DNA from 2 places in the Streptomyces nigra genome. Region 2 is predicted to be linked to the other one. Evidence: predicted binding sites of a transcription regulator. Region 2 holds the regulator's gene; the other holds the start of a gene.
The links. Region 2 encodes HspR, which represses chaperone genes until heat shock. Its sites were predicted from a motif close to TTGAGNNNNNNNNNCTCAA; they were not measured.

Region 1 (7,457 bases), 1.1 Mb from region 2:
CCTCCAGGGAGAAGCGCTTCTGGCCGACGTACTTCGTCTGCAGGAAGGTCTCGAAGGCCTCCGCGGCGTTCAGCCGGCGCAGGATCCGCAGCTGCTCCTCGCGCTCCGGCTTGGAGTGCGGGCGCTCGATGCGGTCCTGGATCCACTTGCGCTGCTTGGGGTCCTGGATGTGCATGAACTCGATGCCGGTGGTGCGGCAGTACGAGTCGCGCAGCACGCCGAGGATGTCGCGCAGCTTCATCAGGGACTTGCCCGAGAAGCCGCCGACCGCGAACTCGCGCTCCAGGTCCCACAGGGTGAGGCCGTGCTCGGTGATGTCGAGGTCGGGGTGCTTGCGCTGGCGGTACTCCAGCGGGTCGGTGTCGGCCATGACGTGGCCGCGGACCCGGTAGGAGTGGATCAGCTCGAAGACCCGGGCGGCCTTGGTGACGTCGTCGTCGTGGCTGGCGTCGATGTCCTTGAGCCAGCGGACCGGCTCGTAGGGGATCCGCAGGGCCTCGAAGATGTCGTCGTAGAAGCCGTTCTCGCCGAGCAGCAGGTTCGCGACCTGGCGCAGGAACTCGCCGGAGGCGGCGCCCTGGATGACCCGGTGGTCGTAGGTCGACGTGAGCGTCATGACCTTCGAGATGCCGAGCTTGTTCAGGGTGTCCTGCGAGGTGCCCTGGAACTCCGCCGGGTAGTCCATGGCGCCGACGCCCATGATCACGGACTGGCCGGGCATCAGGCGCGGCACGGAGTGCACGGTGCCCAGGCCGCCGGGGTTGGTCAGGGAGACCGTGACACCGGTGAAGTCGTCCATCGTCAGCTTGCCGTCGCGGGCGCGGCGGACGATGTCCTCGTAGGCCTGCCAGAACTCGAAGAAGTTCAGCGTCTCGGCCTTCTTGATCGCCGCGACGACGAGCTGGCGGTCGCCGTTGGGCTTGACCAGGTCGATGGCGAGGCCGAGGTTGACGTGCGCCGGCTTGACGAGGGTCGGCTTGCCGTCCTTCTCGCCGAACGAGTAGTTCATCGACGGCATGGCCTTGATGGCCTGCACCATCGCGTAGCCGATCAGGTGCGTGAAGGAGATCTTCCCGCCCCGGGCCCGCTTGAGGTGGTTGTTGATGACGATGCGGTTGTCGAACAGCAGCTTCACCGGGACCGCGCGGACCGAGGTGGCGGTCGGCAGCTCCAGCGAGGCGTTCATGTTCTTGGCCACCGCGGCGGAGGGGCCGCGCAGCGTCACGAACTCGGGGCCGTCCGCGGGGGCGGCGGCGGGCTCGGCCTTCTTCGGCTGGGCCGGCTTGGCGGCCGGGGCCGCGGCGGGCTTCGCCGGCGCCGGAGCGGCGGGCGCGGCGGCCTTGGCCGGGGCTGCGGCCGCCGGCTTCGGGGCCGCGGGAGCGGGCGCCGGGACCGACGCGTCGGCCGGAGCGGTGGTGGTCTCCGCGGCCCCCGCGGCCGCGGTACCCGCCGGAGCCGGGGCGGCGGCAGCCCCCGGCTTGTAGTCGGCGAAGAAGTCCCACCAGGCGCGGTCTACCGAATTCGGGTCCTGGAGGTACTGCTGATAGATCTCGTCGACGAGCCACTCGTTGGCGCCGAACGCGGCAGCGGGGTTCTTGCCCGCTTGGTCCGCGTCGGTCGAGATGCTCGATGCGTTACTGGGGGACTGTGGCGACACGGCGGCAACCGCCCTCTTCCGCTTCACAAGGTGATGGACAGCGGGAATCAAGGCTACGCCTCCCCGGCCGGGAAGGTCAGGCCGGGCATGGTCATCGTCGTGTAAGTCACATCGGGAAGCGTGTTTCGGGCTCAGAAATGGCGGGAAACAAGCGGGGTTCCGCTTCTGCGGCACGTAAAGGGGATGGCGCGGCCGCGACCTGACGCGGCGACGGCGCAGGTCTGTACCTGATCACACGGCCCTGTCAGGCACGACGCGTGTGGATCTTGGCGCTCCGCTTCGAACTTTACGTCAACTTGGTACGGAAGGCTGCCCTGGAAGTGTGACAAGAATCCGGCAACCCCGCTCCGACTCGGCCACACCGATCCGGCCGCCATGGAGGTCCACCGCCCAGCGCGCGATCGCCAGCCCCAGTCCGGTGCCGCCGTCGCTGCCCGGGCCGTGCGGGCGGCTGACGGCGCCCCGGTTGAACCGCTCGAAGACCCGGTGCCAGTCCGAGCGCGGAATGCCCGGGCCCTCGTCCAGGACCTCCAGCTCCAGCGACTCCGGGTGCGGGCCGCGCCGCGCCTTGACCGTGACCCGGCCGTGCGGCGGGCTGTGCTTGATCGCGTTGTCGATGAGGTTGGCGACGACCTGGTGGATGCGCTCGGGGTCGGCGTGCGCGGTCAGCTCCGGCGGGGACACGTCGAGGTGCAGATGCACGTCCGTACGGGTGTGGCTGCCGGAGCCCGAGGTCATGCCCGCGCGCGCGGAGGCGACCATGTTGGCCTCCTTCAGCACCCCGGACAGATAGGGCCACACCTCGAAGCGCCGCATCCGCAGCGGGACGACGCCGTTGTCCAGGCGGGACAGGTCCAGCAGGGTCTCCACGAGCCGGCCGAGGCGCTCGGTCTGCTTCAGCGCCGTGCGCATCGTCTCCGGGTCGGCCTCGGCGATGCCGTCGACCACGTTCTCCAGGACCGCGCGCAGGCCGGCGATCGGGGTGCGCAGCTCGTGGGAGACGTTCGCGACCAGCTCCTTGCGCTGCTGGTCCTGGGCCTCCAGCTCGTCGGCCATGAGGTTGATCGTCCCGGCCAGGTCGCCCAGTTCGTCGCGGCGGCTCTCGCTGACCCGGCGCGTGTAGTCGCCCTGGGAGATGGAGCGGGCCACCGTGTTCATCTCGTCCAGCGGCGCGGTGAGCGAATGCGCCACGAACTGCGTGATGAGCAGCGTGGCGATCATCGAGAAGACCGTGATGAAGCGCAGCTCCGTCTGGGTGCGCACCGCGATCATCGACAGTCCGGTGGTGATCAGGACCGCGATGACGACGAGCGCGCCCAGCTTGGTCTTGATCGAGAACGGACGTACGCCGCCCCAGGGCTCCCCGGGGCCTCTCCGCGCGGCCGGACCGTCGCTCATGGCGTCGGCGTCTCCAGGGCGTAGCCCACGCCGTGCACGGTGCGGATGCGCTCGGCCCCGATCTTCCGGCGCAGCGCCTTGATGTGGCTGTCCACGGTGCGGGTGCCGGAGGCGTCCGCCCAGTCCCACACCTCGGCGAGCAGCTGCTCGCGCGAGAGGACCGCGCGCGGGGTGTTCGCCAGGCACACCAGCAGGTCGAACTCGGTCGGCGTCAGATGCACGTCCTCGCTGCGGACCCGCACACGCCGCTGCGCGTGGTCGATCTCCAGCTCGCCGAGGCGCAGGATGCCCGAGCGCGGCGTGGTGGCCGCGAGGGCGGCGCGCTCGACGCGGCGCAGCAGCACGTGCACGCGTGCCGCCAGCTCCCGCATGGAGAACGGCTTGGTCATGTAGTCGTCGGCGCCGACGCCGAGCCCGACCAGCATGTCCGTCTCGTCGTCCCGCGCGGTCAGCATCATGACCGGCACCGGCCGCTGGGCCTGCACCCGGCGGCAGACCTCCAGGCCGTCGAAGCCCGGCAGCATGATGTCGAGGATCAGCAGGTCGGGCTGCCAGGCCTCGGCCGTGTCGACGGCCGCCGGGCCGTCACCCGCGGTCTGCACGAGGAATCCCTCGGCGCGCAGACGGGCCGCGATGGCGTCCACGATGGTCGGATCGTCCTCGACCACCAGGACCCGGCGCTGTGCGCCGGGGGTCGCCGCCGTGCCGTTGTGGGAGGTGTGTGTCTGCTCCATCGCCCGCCCCAAAGTTGCTTTCCGGAATCCGTGGGGTGATCCCGCTTACTGGCTGTGCCTGCGCATGCTTGCGATTGACGCTTGAATGATCCGCGTCAGGGAAGCAGAGTACGGGGAGTCACCGTGCCAGGGCTATCCAGGTCGGACGGCGAGGTGCACGACGTCCGGAACGCCCCGGGCAACGGGGATCTCATCGGTACGCACCTGCTGGAATCCGGCATTGCGCAAGGTTTCTTCGAATTCCGGAGAGGGCTGAGCGGACCATACGGCCAGTACCCCACCCGGTGTCAACGCCCTTGCGCAGGCGGCCAGTCCGTCCGGTGAGTACAGGCTCTCGTTGCCGTCGGTGACGGTCCAACCGGGCCCGTTGTCGATGTCGAGGCAGAGCGCGTCGTACGTGGCGGATGTCTCATACACGTGGGTGACGAGATCGGTCTCCAGGATCGACGTCCGCGGGTCCGCGAGCGCCGCCCCGGAGAGGCCGGACAGCGGCCCGCCGAGATGCCAGTCGATGATCGCGCGCTCGCGCTCCGCGACGGTGATCCGCCCCGGCCGCGGGTCGGCCGCGGCGTGTGCGAGCGAGAACCCGACCCCGAGCCCGCCGATCAGGATGTGCGGCCGTGAACGGTCGCCCAGCGCGTCCAGCGCCGCGTCCACCAGCAGCCGCTCCGAGCGGCCGTCGGAGGTGTCCATCAGGAAGCAGCCGTTGGCGATGATCTGCAGCAGCTCCCCGTGCCGCCGCAGCACCACCTCCCCATAGGGGCCTTCGCGACGGTCCAGAACCACAGGCGTGTCGTACGAAGTGGACATCGGGCCATCCTGCCAGGGGGGAGGGGGCTGCGGTGAGCACCCGATCGCCGAGAGCGAACGCCGTGACCGCCTCCCGGGCGGGGACCGGCTCGGTCACCGTGCCGTCGGCTACGCACGCCGGGATTCCGGTGGCCGGGGACCGGCCGGAATAGCGGCCTTCGACTCGCCGCTTCCCCTGTCGACCCCGTGGATTCCACACGCCGGGTTCGCCGTCGATCGCTGTCAGCGAACGTGCCGGAGTGCCGGGAACAATCGGGCAGCCCCGAGCATTGAGTCGGCGTAACTCAACTTGACTGCCTAAGGGGAGATCATGGCTTCGACGTCCACACCGCTCACCCTGCCCGTGCTGCCGCTCGACGACGAGGTCGTGCTGCCCGGGATGGTGGTCCCCCTGGACTTGAACGACGCCGATGTGCGTGCCGCCGTGGAGGCCGCGCAGGCCGCCGCGCGGTCCACGCCCGGCAAGCCCCGGGTGCTGCTGGTGCCGCGTATCGACGGGACCTACGCGAGCACCGGGGTGCTCGGCACCGTGGAGCAGGTCGGCCGGCTGGCCGACGGTGATCCCGGTGCCCTGATCCGCGGCCGGGGCCGGGTGCGTATCGGCGCGGGCACCACCGGGCCGGGTGCGGCGCTGTGGGTCGAGGGCACGCCCGTCGACCAGAGCGTGCCCGATCCGCTGCCCGGACAGGTGGCGGAGCTGGTGAAGGAGTACAAGGCGCTCGCCACCGCCTGGCTGCGCAAGCGCGGTGCCTGGCAGGTCGTGGACCGGGTGCAGGCCATCGACGACGTCTCGCAGCTCGCCGACAACTCCGGATACTCGCCCTTCCTGACCACCGAGCAGAAGGTCGAGCTGCTGGAGACCGCCGACCCGGTGGCCCGGCTCAAGCTCGCCACGCAGCAGCTGCGCGACCACCTCGCCGAGCAGGACGTGGCCGAGACCATCGCCAAGGACGTCCAGGAGGGCGTCGACAAGCAGCAGCGCGAGTTCCTGCTGCGCCGCCAGCTGGAGGCCGTCCGCAAGGAGCTGCGCGAGCTGAACGGCGAGCAGGAGGGCGAGGAGTCCGACGACTACCGCGCCCGCGTGGAGGCCGCCGACCTGCCGGAGAAGGTCCGCGAGGCCGCGCTCAAGGAGGTCGACAAGCTGGAGCGGTCGAGCGACCAGTCGCCCGAGGGCTCCTGGATCCGGACCTGGCTGGACACCGTCCTGGAGCTGCCGTGGAACGAGCGCACCGAGGACGCCTACGACATCCAGGGCGCCAAGGGCGTGCTGGACGCCGAGCACTCCGGTCTCGAGGACGTGAAGGAGCGGATCACCGAGTACCTCGCGGTGCGCAAGCGGCGCGGTGAGCGCGGCCTCGGTGTCGTCGGCGGGCGGCGCGGCGGTGCCGTGCTGGCGCTCGTCGGCCCGCCCGGTGTCGGCAAGACCTCGCTGGGCGAGTCCGTCGCCCACGCCATGGGGCGCAAGTTCGTGCGTGTCGCCCTCGGCGGTGTGCGCGACGAGGCCGAGATCCGCGGCCACCGCCGTACGTACGTCGGGGCCCTGCCCGGCCGGATCGTGCGGGCGATCAAGGAGGCCGGGTCGATGAACCCGGTGGTCCTGCTCGACGAGATCGACAAGGTCGGCTCCGACTTCCGCGGCGACCCCGCGGCCGCGCTCCTCGAAGTGCTCGACCCGGCGCAGAACCACACGTTCCGGGACCACTACCTGGAGGTCGAGCTCGACCTGAGCGACGTCGTCTTCCTGGCCACCGCCAATGTGCTGGAGGCCATCCCGGAGGCGCTGCTCGACCGTATGGAACTGGTCCGGCTCGACGGCTACACCGAGGACGAGAAGGTCGTCATCGCCCGCGACCACCTGCTCCCGCGCCAGCTGGAGCGGGCGGGACTGAACGCGGACGAGGTCACCATCGACGAGGGCGCGCTGCGCAAGCTCGCCGGCGAGTACACCCGCGAGGCGGGCGTGCGCACCCTGGAGCGGTCCATCGCGCGGCTGCTGCGCAAGGTGGCGGCCCAGCACGAACTGGGCGAGCGGAAGCTGCCGTTCAGCGTCAGCGAGGACGAGCTGCGCGGCCTGATCGGCCGGCCGCACCACGTGCCCGAGTCGGCCCAGGACCCGGCGGAGCGCCGTACGGCCGTGCCGGGCGTGGCCACAGGTCTCGCGGTGACCGGCGCGGGCGGCGACGTCCTGTTCGTCGAGGCGTCGCTGGCCGACCCGGAGACGGGCGCGGCGGGCCTGACGCTGACCGGTCAGCTGGGTGACGTGATGAAGGAGAGCGCCCAGATCGCGCTGAGCTTCCTGCGCAGCCGCGGCGCCGAGCTGGAGCTGCCCGTCGCCGATCTCAAGGACCGGGGCGTGCACATCCACTTCCCGGCGGGCGCGGTCCCGAAGGACGGGCCGAGCGCGGGCATCACGATGACGACGGCGCTCGCGTCGCTGCTCAGCGGACGGCTGGTCCGTACGGACGTGGCGATGACCGGTGAGGTCTCGCTGACCGGCCGGGTGCTGCCGATCGGCGGCGTGAAGCAGAAGCTGCTCGCCGCGCACCGCGCGGGGGTCACGACCGTGATCATCCCCAAGCGCAACGAGCCCGACCTGGACGACGTCCCGGCCGAGGTGCTGGACAAGCTCGACGTCCACGCCGTGACCGATGTCCGCCAGGTGCTGGAGCTGGCCCTGTCGCCGGCCACCAGCGACGCGGCCCGGGAGGTTCCGGCGGCGGCGTGACGGACGCCGCCGGACAGGGCAGGGCCCGGGTCCCCAGGTGGGGGCCCGGGCCCTCCCCGTGCGGGGGCGTCAGCCGTTGGCCAGGGCCACGACCCGGTCGAGGGCGCCGTTGAAGCGGTCGTGGTCGCCGACG
Region 2 (7,457 bases):
GGGCTCCGCCCTCGTCGTCCTCGCGCTGCTGCACATCAAGCCCTACGGCCCCAGGCGTCAACCTCGTGTGCCGGTGCAGGACTCCGTTCATGCATCCCGGCGTATGGCATCCTCGCAGGTAGGCGCGCAGTTGCGTGTAAGGAACGGATAAGACTTGAGTGAGGTCGACTCAGCTCTGTTGACCCGTCGCGAGCGGTCATGCACACTTGAGTCCGTTCCACTCAAGTCAGCTGGAGGAATCAACCATGGCACGTGCGGTCGGCATCGACCTGGGCACGACTAACTCCGTCGTCAGCGTTCTGGAGGGCGGCGAGCCCACCGTCATCACCAACGCCGAGGGCGCCAGGACCACGCCGTCCGTCGTCGCCTTCGCCAAGAACGGCGAGGTGCTCGTCGGCGAGGTCGCCAAGCGTCAGGCGGTGACCAACGTGGACCGGACCATCCGTTCCGTGAAGCGTCACATGGGCACCGACTGGAAGATGGAGCTCGACGGGAAGCCCTTCAACCCGCAGCAGATCTCCGCCTTCATCCTCCAGAAGCTGAAGCGCGACGCCGAGTCGTACCTGGGCGAGAAGGTCACGGACGCGGTCATCACCGTCCCCGCCTACTTCAACGACTCCGAGCGCCAGGCGACGAAGGAGGCCGGCGAGATCGCCGGTCTGAACGTCCTGCGCATCGTCAACGAGCCCACCGCGGCCGCGCTGGCGTACGGCCTCGACAAGGACGACCAGACGATCCTCGTCTTCGACCTCGGTGGCGGCACCTTCGACGTGTCTCTCCTGGAGATCGGCGACGGCGTCGTCGAGGTGAAGGCCACCAACGGTGACAACCACCTCGGTGGTGACGACTGGGACCAGCGTGTCGTCGACTACCTGGTGAAGCAGTTCCAGTCCGGTCACGGCGTGGACCTGTCCAAGGACAAGATGGCTCTGCAGCGTCTGCGTGAGGCTGCCGAGAAGGCGAAGATCGAGCTGTCCTCGTCCACCGAGACCTCGATCAACCTGCCCTACATCACCGCCTCCGCCGAAGGCCCGCTGCACCTGGACGAGAAGCTCACCCGGGCTCAGTTCCAGCAGCTGACGGCCGACCTGCTGGAGCGCTGCAAGACCCCGTTCTTCAACGTCATGAAGGACGCCGGCGTCTCCATCAACGAGATCGACCACGTCGTCCTCGTCGGTGGCTCCACCCGTATGCCCGCGGTCGCCGAGCTCGTGAGGGAGCTGACCGGCGGCAAGGAGGCCAACAAGGGCGTGAACCCGGACGAGGTCGTCGCCATCGGCGCCTCGCTCCAGGCCGGTGTCCTCAAGGGTGAGGTCAAGGACGTCCTGCTCCTCGACGTGACCCCGCTGTCCCTCGGTATCGAGACCAAGGGCGGCATCATGACCAAGCTCATCGAGCGCAACACCACGATCCCGACCAAGCGGTCCGAGATCTTCACGACGGCCGAGGACAACCAGCCGTCCGTGCAGATCCAGGTCTACCAGGGCGAGCGCGAGATCGCGGCGTACAACAAGAAGCTCGGGATGTTCGAGCTGACCGGTCTGCCGCCGGCGCCGCGTGGCGTCCCGCAGATCGAGGTGTCCTTCGACATCGACGCCAACGGCATCATGCACGTGACCGCCAAGGACCTGGGCACGGGCAAGGAGCAGAAGATGACCGTCACCGGTGGCTCCTCGCTGCCGAAGGACGAGGTCAACCGGATGCGCGAAGAGGCCGAGAAGTACGCGGAGGAGGACCACGCCCGCCGCGAGGCCGCCGAGGCGCGCAACCAGGGCGAGCAGCTCGTCTACCAGACGGAGAAGTTCCTCAAGGACAACGAGGACAAGGTCCCGGCCGAGGTCAAGACCGAGGTCGAGTCCGCCGTCGAGGAGCTGAAGGCCGCGCTCAAGGGCGAGGACACCGCGGAGATCCGCACGGCCACCGAGAAGGTCGCCGCGGTCTCCCAGAAGGTCGGCCAGGCCATGTACGCCGACGCCCAGGCCGCCGGTGCCGGCGCCGAGGGTGCCGAGGCCGGTGGCGCCAAGGCCGCCGACGACGACGTGGTGGACGCCGAGATCGTGGACGACGAGCGTAAGGACGGTGCCGCGTAATGACGGAGGAGACCCCGGGCTTCGAGGAGAAGCCCGACGTCCCCTCCGGCGCCACCCCTGACGACGCCGAGCCGAAGGCGGCCCCCCACGAGGGGACGGCCCCGGCCGGGGACGGACACGCAGACCCGGGCCTGGTGGCCCAGCTGGACCAGGTGCGCACCGCGCTCGGCGAGCGCACCGCGGACCTCCAGCGGCTCCAGGCCGAGTACCAGAACTACCGCCGCCGCGTGGAGCGGGACCGGATCACGGTCAAGGAGATCGCCGTCGCGAACCTCCTGACCGAGCTCCTGCCCGTGCTCGACGACATCGGCCGCGCGCGGGAACACGGCGAGCTCGTCGGCGGGTTCAAGTCCGTCGCGGAGTCGCTGGAGACCGTCGCGGCGAAGATGGGCCTCCAGCAGTTCGGCAAGGAGGGCGAGCCCTTCGACCCGACGATCCACGAGGCGCTGATGCACAGCTACGCGCCGGACGTCACCGAGACGACCTGCGTCGCGATCCTCCAGCCGGGGTATCGCATCGGCGAACGCACCATCCGCCCCGCGCGGGTGGCCGTAGCCGAGCCCCAGCCGGGCGCGCAGACCGTCAAGGAGGAGTCCGCGGAGGCGGCCGACGACAAGGAGAGCGGTGGCCCGGACGAGGGCTGACGTTGAACCGATGAGGAAGGAGGGACGTCGAGGATGAGCACCAAGGACTTCATCGAGAAGGACTACTACAAGGTCCTCGGCGTCCCCAAGGACGCCACCGAGGCCGAGATCAAGAAGGCGTACCGGAAGCTCGCCCGCGAGTTCCACCCGGACGCCAACAAGGGCAACGCCAAGGCCGAGGAGCGTTTCAAGGAGATCTCCGAGGCGAACGACATCCTCGGCGACCCCAAGAAGCGCAAGGAGTACGACGAGGCCCGCGCCCTGTTCGGCAACGGCGGCTTCCGCCCGGGCCCGGGCGGCGCGGGCGGCTCGTTCAACTTCGACCTGAGCGATCTCTTCGGGGGCGCGCAGGGCGGCGGCCAGGCCGGAGCCGGCGGCTTCGGCGGCGGGCTGGGCGATGTCTTCGGTGGCCTGTTCAACCGGGGCGGACCGGGGACGACCCGTACCCAGCCCCGGCGCGGCCAGGACATCGACACCGAGGTCAGCCTCAGCTTCACCGAGGCGATCGAGGGTGCGACGGTCCCGCTGCGGATGTCCTCCCAGTCGCCGTGCAAGGCGTGCGCCGGCACCGGTGACAAGAACGGCACCCCGCGTGTGTGCCCGACCTGTGTCGGCACCGGCCAGGTGGCCCGCGGCTCGGGCGGCGGCTTCTCGCTGACCGACCCGTGCCCGGACTGCAAGGGCCGCGGTCTGATCGCCGAGCACCCGTGCGCGGAGTGCAAGGGCAGCGGCCGGGCCAAGTCGTCCCGGACGATGCAGGTCCGCATCCCCGCCGGGGTGTCCGACGGGCAGCGCATCCGGCTGCGCGGCAAGGGCGCGCCCGGCGAGCGGGGCGGCCCCGCCGGTGACCTGTACGTCACCGTCCACGTCGACCCGCACCCGGTCTTCGGGCGCAAGGACGACAACCTGACGGTGACCGTCCCCGTGACGTTCGCGGAGGCGGCCCTCGGCGGCGAGGTCAGGGTCCCGACCCTGGGCGGTCCCGCCGTGACCCTGAAGCTGCCGCCGGGCACGCCCAACGGGCGCACCATGCGGGCGCGGGGCAAGGGCGCGGTCCGCAAGGACGGCACCCGCGGGGACCTGCTGATCACCGTCGAGGTGAGTGTCCCGAAGGACGTGACGGGGAAGGCTCGTGAAGCGCTGGAGGCGTATCGCGAGGCGACCGCGGGCGAGGACCCGCGGGCGGAGCTGTTCCAGGCCGCGAAGGGAGCATGAGTCAGATGGACGGTCGTCGGCGCAACCCGTATGAACTGACCGAGGAGACCCCGGTCTACGTCATCTCGGTGGCGGCCCAGCTGTCCGGCCTGCACCCGCAGACCCTCCGTCAGTACGACCGCCTCGGCCTGGTCTCCCCGGACCGCACGCCCGGGCGGGGCCGGCGCTACTCGGCCCGCGACATCGAACTGCTCCGCCAGGTGCAGCAGTTGTCGCAGGACGAGGGCATCAACCTGGCCGGCATCAAGCGCATCATCGAACTGGAGAACCAGGTCGCCGCGCTCCAGACCCGCGTCGCCGAACTGCAGGCGGCCCTGGACGGCGCGGCGGCGACGATGCGCCAGCGCGAGGCGGCGGTGCACGCGTCGTACCGCCGCGACCTGGTCCCGTACCAGGAGGTCCAGCAGACCAGCGCCCTGGTCGTCTGGCGCCCGAAGCGCGCGAAGGACTAGCCCGGCCACGCACAGCCACAAAAACGGAAAAGGGGCCCGGAGATCTTCTCCGGGCCCCTTTCGTGTGCGCTGTGACGAGGTCAGCGGTTCACGGTGAACTCGAGCCAGGCGCCGCGCTCACCGGTGCGGCCGTAGGCGTCCACGGCGAACACGGTCACCATGCAGGGGCCGTTGTACGGAGGGGTCCACTCGATGGTGCCGGTCGTCGACATGTGGCCGAGGCCGCTGTCGCCGCACGCGCCCGAGATGTCCCAGGTGTACCCCTGCAGCAGCCGTCCCTCGTCGCCCGCCCCCGGTTCGGCCTTCACGATGATGGGATGGCGGGTACCGCCGGAGGAGACCAGGGTCAGCCGCGGCTGGGCGGGGCCCGTCGCGGTGGCCGGGGTGAGCCGGTCCACGGTCAGCTGCGGGGAGGGCACGGAGTCGGCACCCGTGCCGTCGACGGCGGCCACGTAGTAGTACGCCTTGCCCTTCGGGGCGGTGCGGTCCTCGTACGACGCCGTCGAGACGCTGCCCAGCAGTGTCCAGCCGCCGTCCGCCGCCGTCCGGCGGTAGACCCGGTAGGAGGAGGCGGCCGGGGAGCCCTGCGCGGGCGTCCAGCGCAGCCACGTCATCGAGTCCCCGAGCGTGCTCGTCAGGCCGGAGGGCGCGGGCGTCGTGGAGGCCGCGGGACGGGTGACGACCTGGGGCTCGGAGGGCGCGGCGATGTTCCCGGCCGCGTCGACGGCCTGCACCGTGTAGCGGTAGGCCGAGCCGACGGGAGCCGTGACGTCCGTCCATGACGTACCGAGCACGAGGGTGGGGCCGTCCGGGTCGGACTGGCCGTCCGGCGCACCCCACACCTCGTAGTGGTGCACGTCCTTCGCCGTGGAGGCCGGCCAGCTGACGGAGTTGCCCGCGGTCGTGCCCAGCACCGCGACCGGCCCGACCCGCCCGGGGGGCGTGAGGTCGACCGTCGTCACCGGCTGGTCCGTGGAGCCTGTGCTTTCGTTGCCCGCCTTGTCCCTGGCGCGGACCTCGTAGTAGTAGGTCGCGCCCGTCTTCGGGAGGGTCGTGTCCGTGTACGAGGTGGAGGTGGTCGTCGCGAGGGGCGTGGCGCTGAACGAGGCGCCCTTGAGGCGGCGGTAGACGCGGTAGCCGGAGAGGTCCATCTCCTTGCTCGCGGTCCAGGTGAGTTTCGTCTTGCCGGTGGTGGTGTCGTAGACGGCCTTCGCGCCGGTGGGGGCGAGGGGTTTCGTCTTGTCCACCGAGGCGGTGGTGCGGGGGGTGTACGTGAACTTGACCTTGGCGCTGCCGGTCCAGTTGACGTAGTCCACGCGCAGGGTGTGTCTGCCGGAGGGGATGGTGAGGTTCAGGGTCTTGGTGACCGTGGTGGAGGTGTTCTTCCACAGGTCGATCTTGCGGGTGCCGTCGAGGTGGACGCGGATGCCGTCGAGGGCGGAGGCGGTGAGGGTGAAGGGGCCGCCGGAGCCGAAGTCGCGGGTGACGCTCCAGCGGACGCCGAAGTTGTCCTTCGGGAGTCCGGTGATGGGGGCGCCGGTCCAGCTCTGGTCGATGGCGCTGTCGCAGTCCGTCTTCTTGGCGGTGCCGGAGAAGGACGTGTTCGCGAAGAACTGCCGTTTGAAGACCGGTGACGTGCAGGTCACCGCGGCCGACGCCGGGGTGACCGTGGTGAGCAGGGTGCCCGCGGTGGCGAGCGCGACCGTCGTCGCCGCGGCGGCGGTCGCGCGTCTGGCTGGGTTCATTCGATCCTCTGGTCGAGTACGGGACGGCGGTGCGAGCCGTCCTGAACAGGACTCACCACGAACGGGGTTGGTTGTACGGATTCCGCTACCGCCTCCGCCTGCTCGCCGGGTGGGATCCGGTGGAGGGGGTGTAACAGGTGAATCGCGAAGTTCCGCAATGTCTTTACATGATCGACGGAGCGTAGTGTTGCGCACTCGTTAAGTGGTTCCGCTTGACGCTGGGGGGCGTCGGCGCGTTGTCTTTTCAGACATTGGGGCGCAATGGAGCGCCCGTGTCCCGAAGGCACCAGAAGTGAGCTTCTCTATGCGTCCCTTGCGCTCTCTGCGCCGTACCGCCACCGCCGTGGCCGCCGCTTCCACGATGACCCTCGCGCTGGGCGCGTGCGGGGGCTGGGGGTAACGGGCGACAGCAGCGAGGCGAGCCCGACGAAGGGCAACGACGTCACCGTGGGCCTGCTGCTGCCGGAGACCGCGAACACCCGGTACGACAAGTTCGACTACCCCATCATCAAGAAGAAGGTGGAGAGCCTCACCAGCCGGCAGGGCAAGGTCGTCTACCGCAACGCCGACGCGGACGCGAAGAAGCAGGCGGAGCAGCTCCAGCAGATGGTCGACGACCAGGTCGACGTCATCCTGCTGGACGCCGTGGACGCGCACGCCATCGCGGGCGGTGTGGAGAAGGCCAAGGACGCCGGTATCCCGGTCATCGCCTACGACCGCCTCGCCGAGGGCCCGATCGACGCCTACGTCTCCTTCGACAACGAGCTGGTCGGCGAGGTGCAGGCCCGCTCGCTGCTGGAGGCGATGGGCGACGTCGACTCGTCGGACAAGATCGTCATGATGAACGGCTCGCTCACCGACCCCAACGCCAAGCAGTTCAAGTCGGGCGCGCTCTCCGAGCTCAAGGGCACGGTGGACATAGCCAAGTCGTACGACACCAAGGACTGGAAGCCGGAGAACGCCCAGGCCAACATGACCGAGGCGCTCAACGAGATCGGCCTCAACAACATCAAGGGTGTCTACTCCGCCAACGACGGCATGGCCGGCGGTGTCATCAAGGCCCTGAAGGCCGCAGGCGTGACCCAGCTGCCGCCCATCACCGGGCAGGACGCCGAACTGGACGCCGTGCAGCGCATCCTGAGCGGCGAGCAGTACATGAGCGTGTACAAGTCCTACCCGCACGAGGCCGAGAGCGCCGCCGAGATGGCCGTCGCCAAGGTCCAGGGCAAGGACATCCAGTTCGACTCCCTCACCCAGGACCAGGTCGACAGCCCCACCCACCAGGACATCCCGGCGCTGCTGGTCCCGGTG

Region 1: a site for HspR is predicted at 4,869-4,887, ahead of lon (endopeptidase La). Genes of this name have one in related genera too.

What each region holds. Positions count from the first base shown of each region.
Region 1 is NZ_CP029043.1:5,028,754-5,036,210, forward strand. It holds gene DC008_RS23470 (multifunctional oxoglutarate decarboxylase/oxoglutarate dehydrogenase thiamine pyrophosphate-binding subunit/dihydrolipoyllysine-residue succinyltransferase subunit) at 1-1,657, opposite strand, end outside; gene DC008_RS23475 (sensor histidine kinase) at 1,949-3,055, opposite strand; gene DC008_RS23480 (response regulator transcription factor) at 3,052-3,789, opposite strand; gene DC008_RS23485 (spermidine synthase family protein) at 3,922-4,599, opposite strand; gene lon (endopeptidase La) at 4,910-7,324, shown strand; gene DC008_RS23495 (lysozyme) at 7,394-7,457, opposite strand, start outside.
Region 2 is NZ_CP029043.1:3,978,040-3,985,496, forward strand. It holds partial or broken gene DC008_RS18425 (MraY family glycosyltransferase) at 1-151, shown strand, start outside; gene dnaK (molecular chaperone DnaK) at 246-2,090, shown strand; gene grpE (nucleotide exchange factor GrpE) at 2,090-2,734, shown strand; gene dnaJ (molecular chaperone DnaJ) at 2,768-3,949, shown strand; gene DC008_RS18445 (heat shock protein transcriptional repressor HspR) at 3,955-4,401, shown strand; gene DC008_RS18450 (fibronectin type III domain-containing protein) at 4,482-6,146, opposite strand; partial or broken gene DC008_RS18455 (sugar ABC transporter substrate-binding protein) at 6,451-7,457, shown strand, end outside.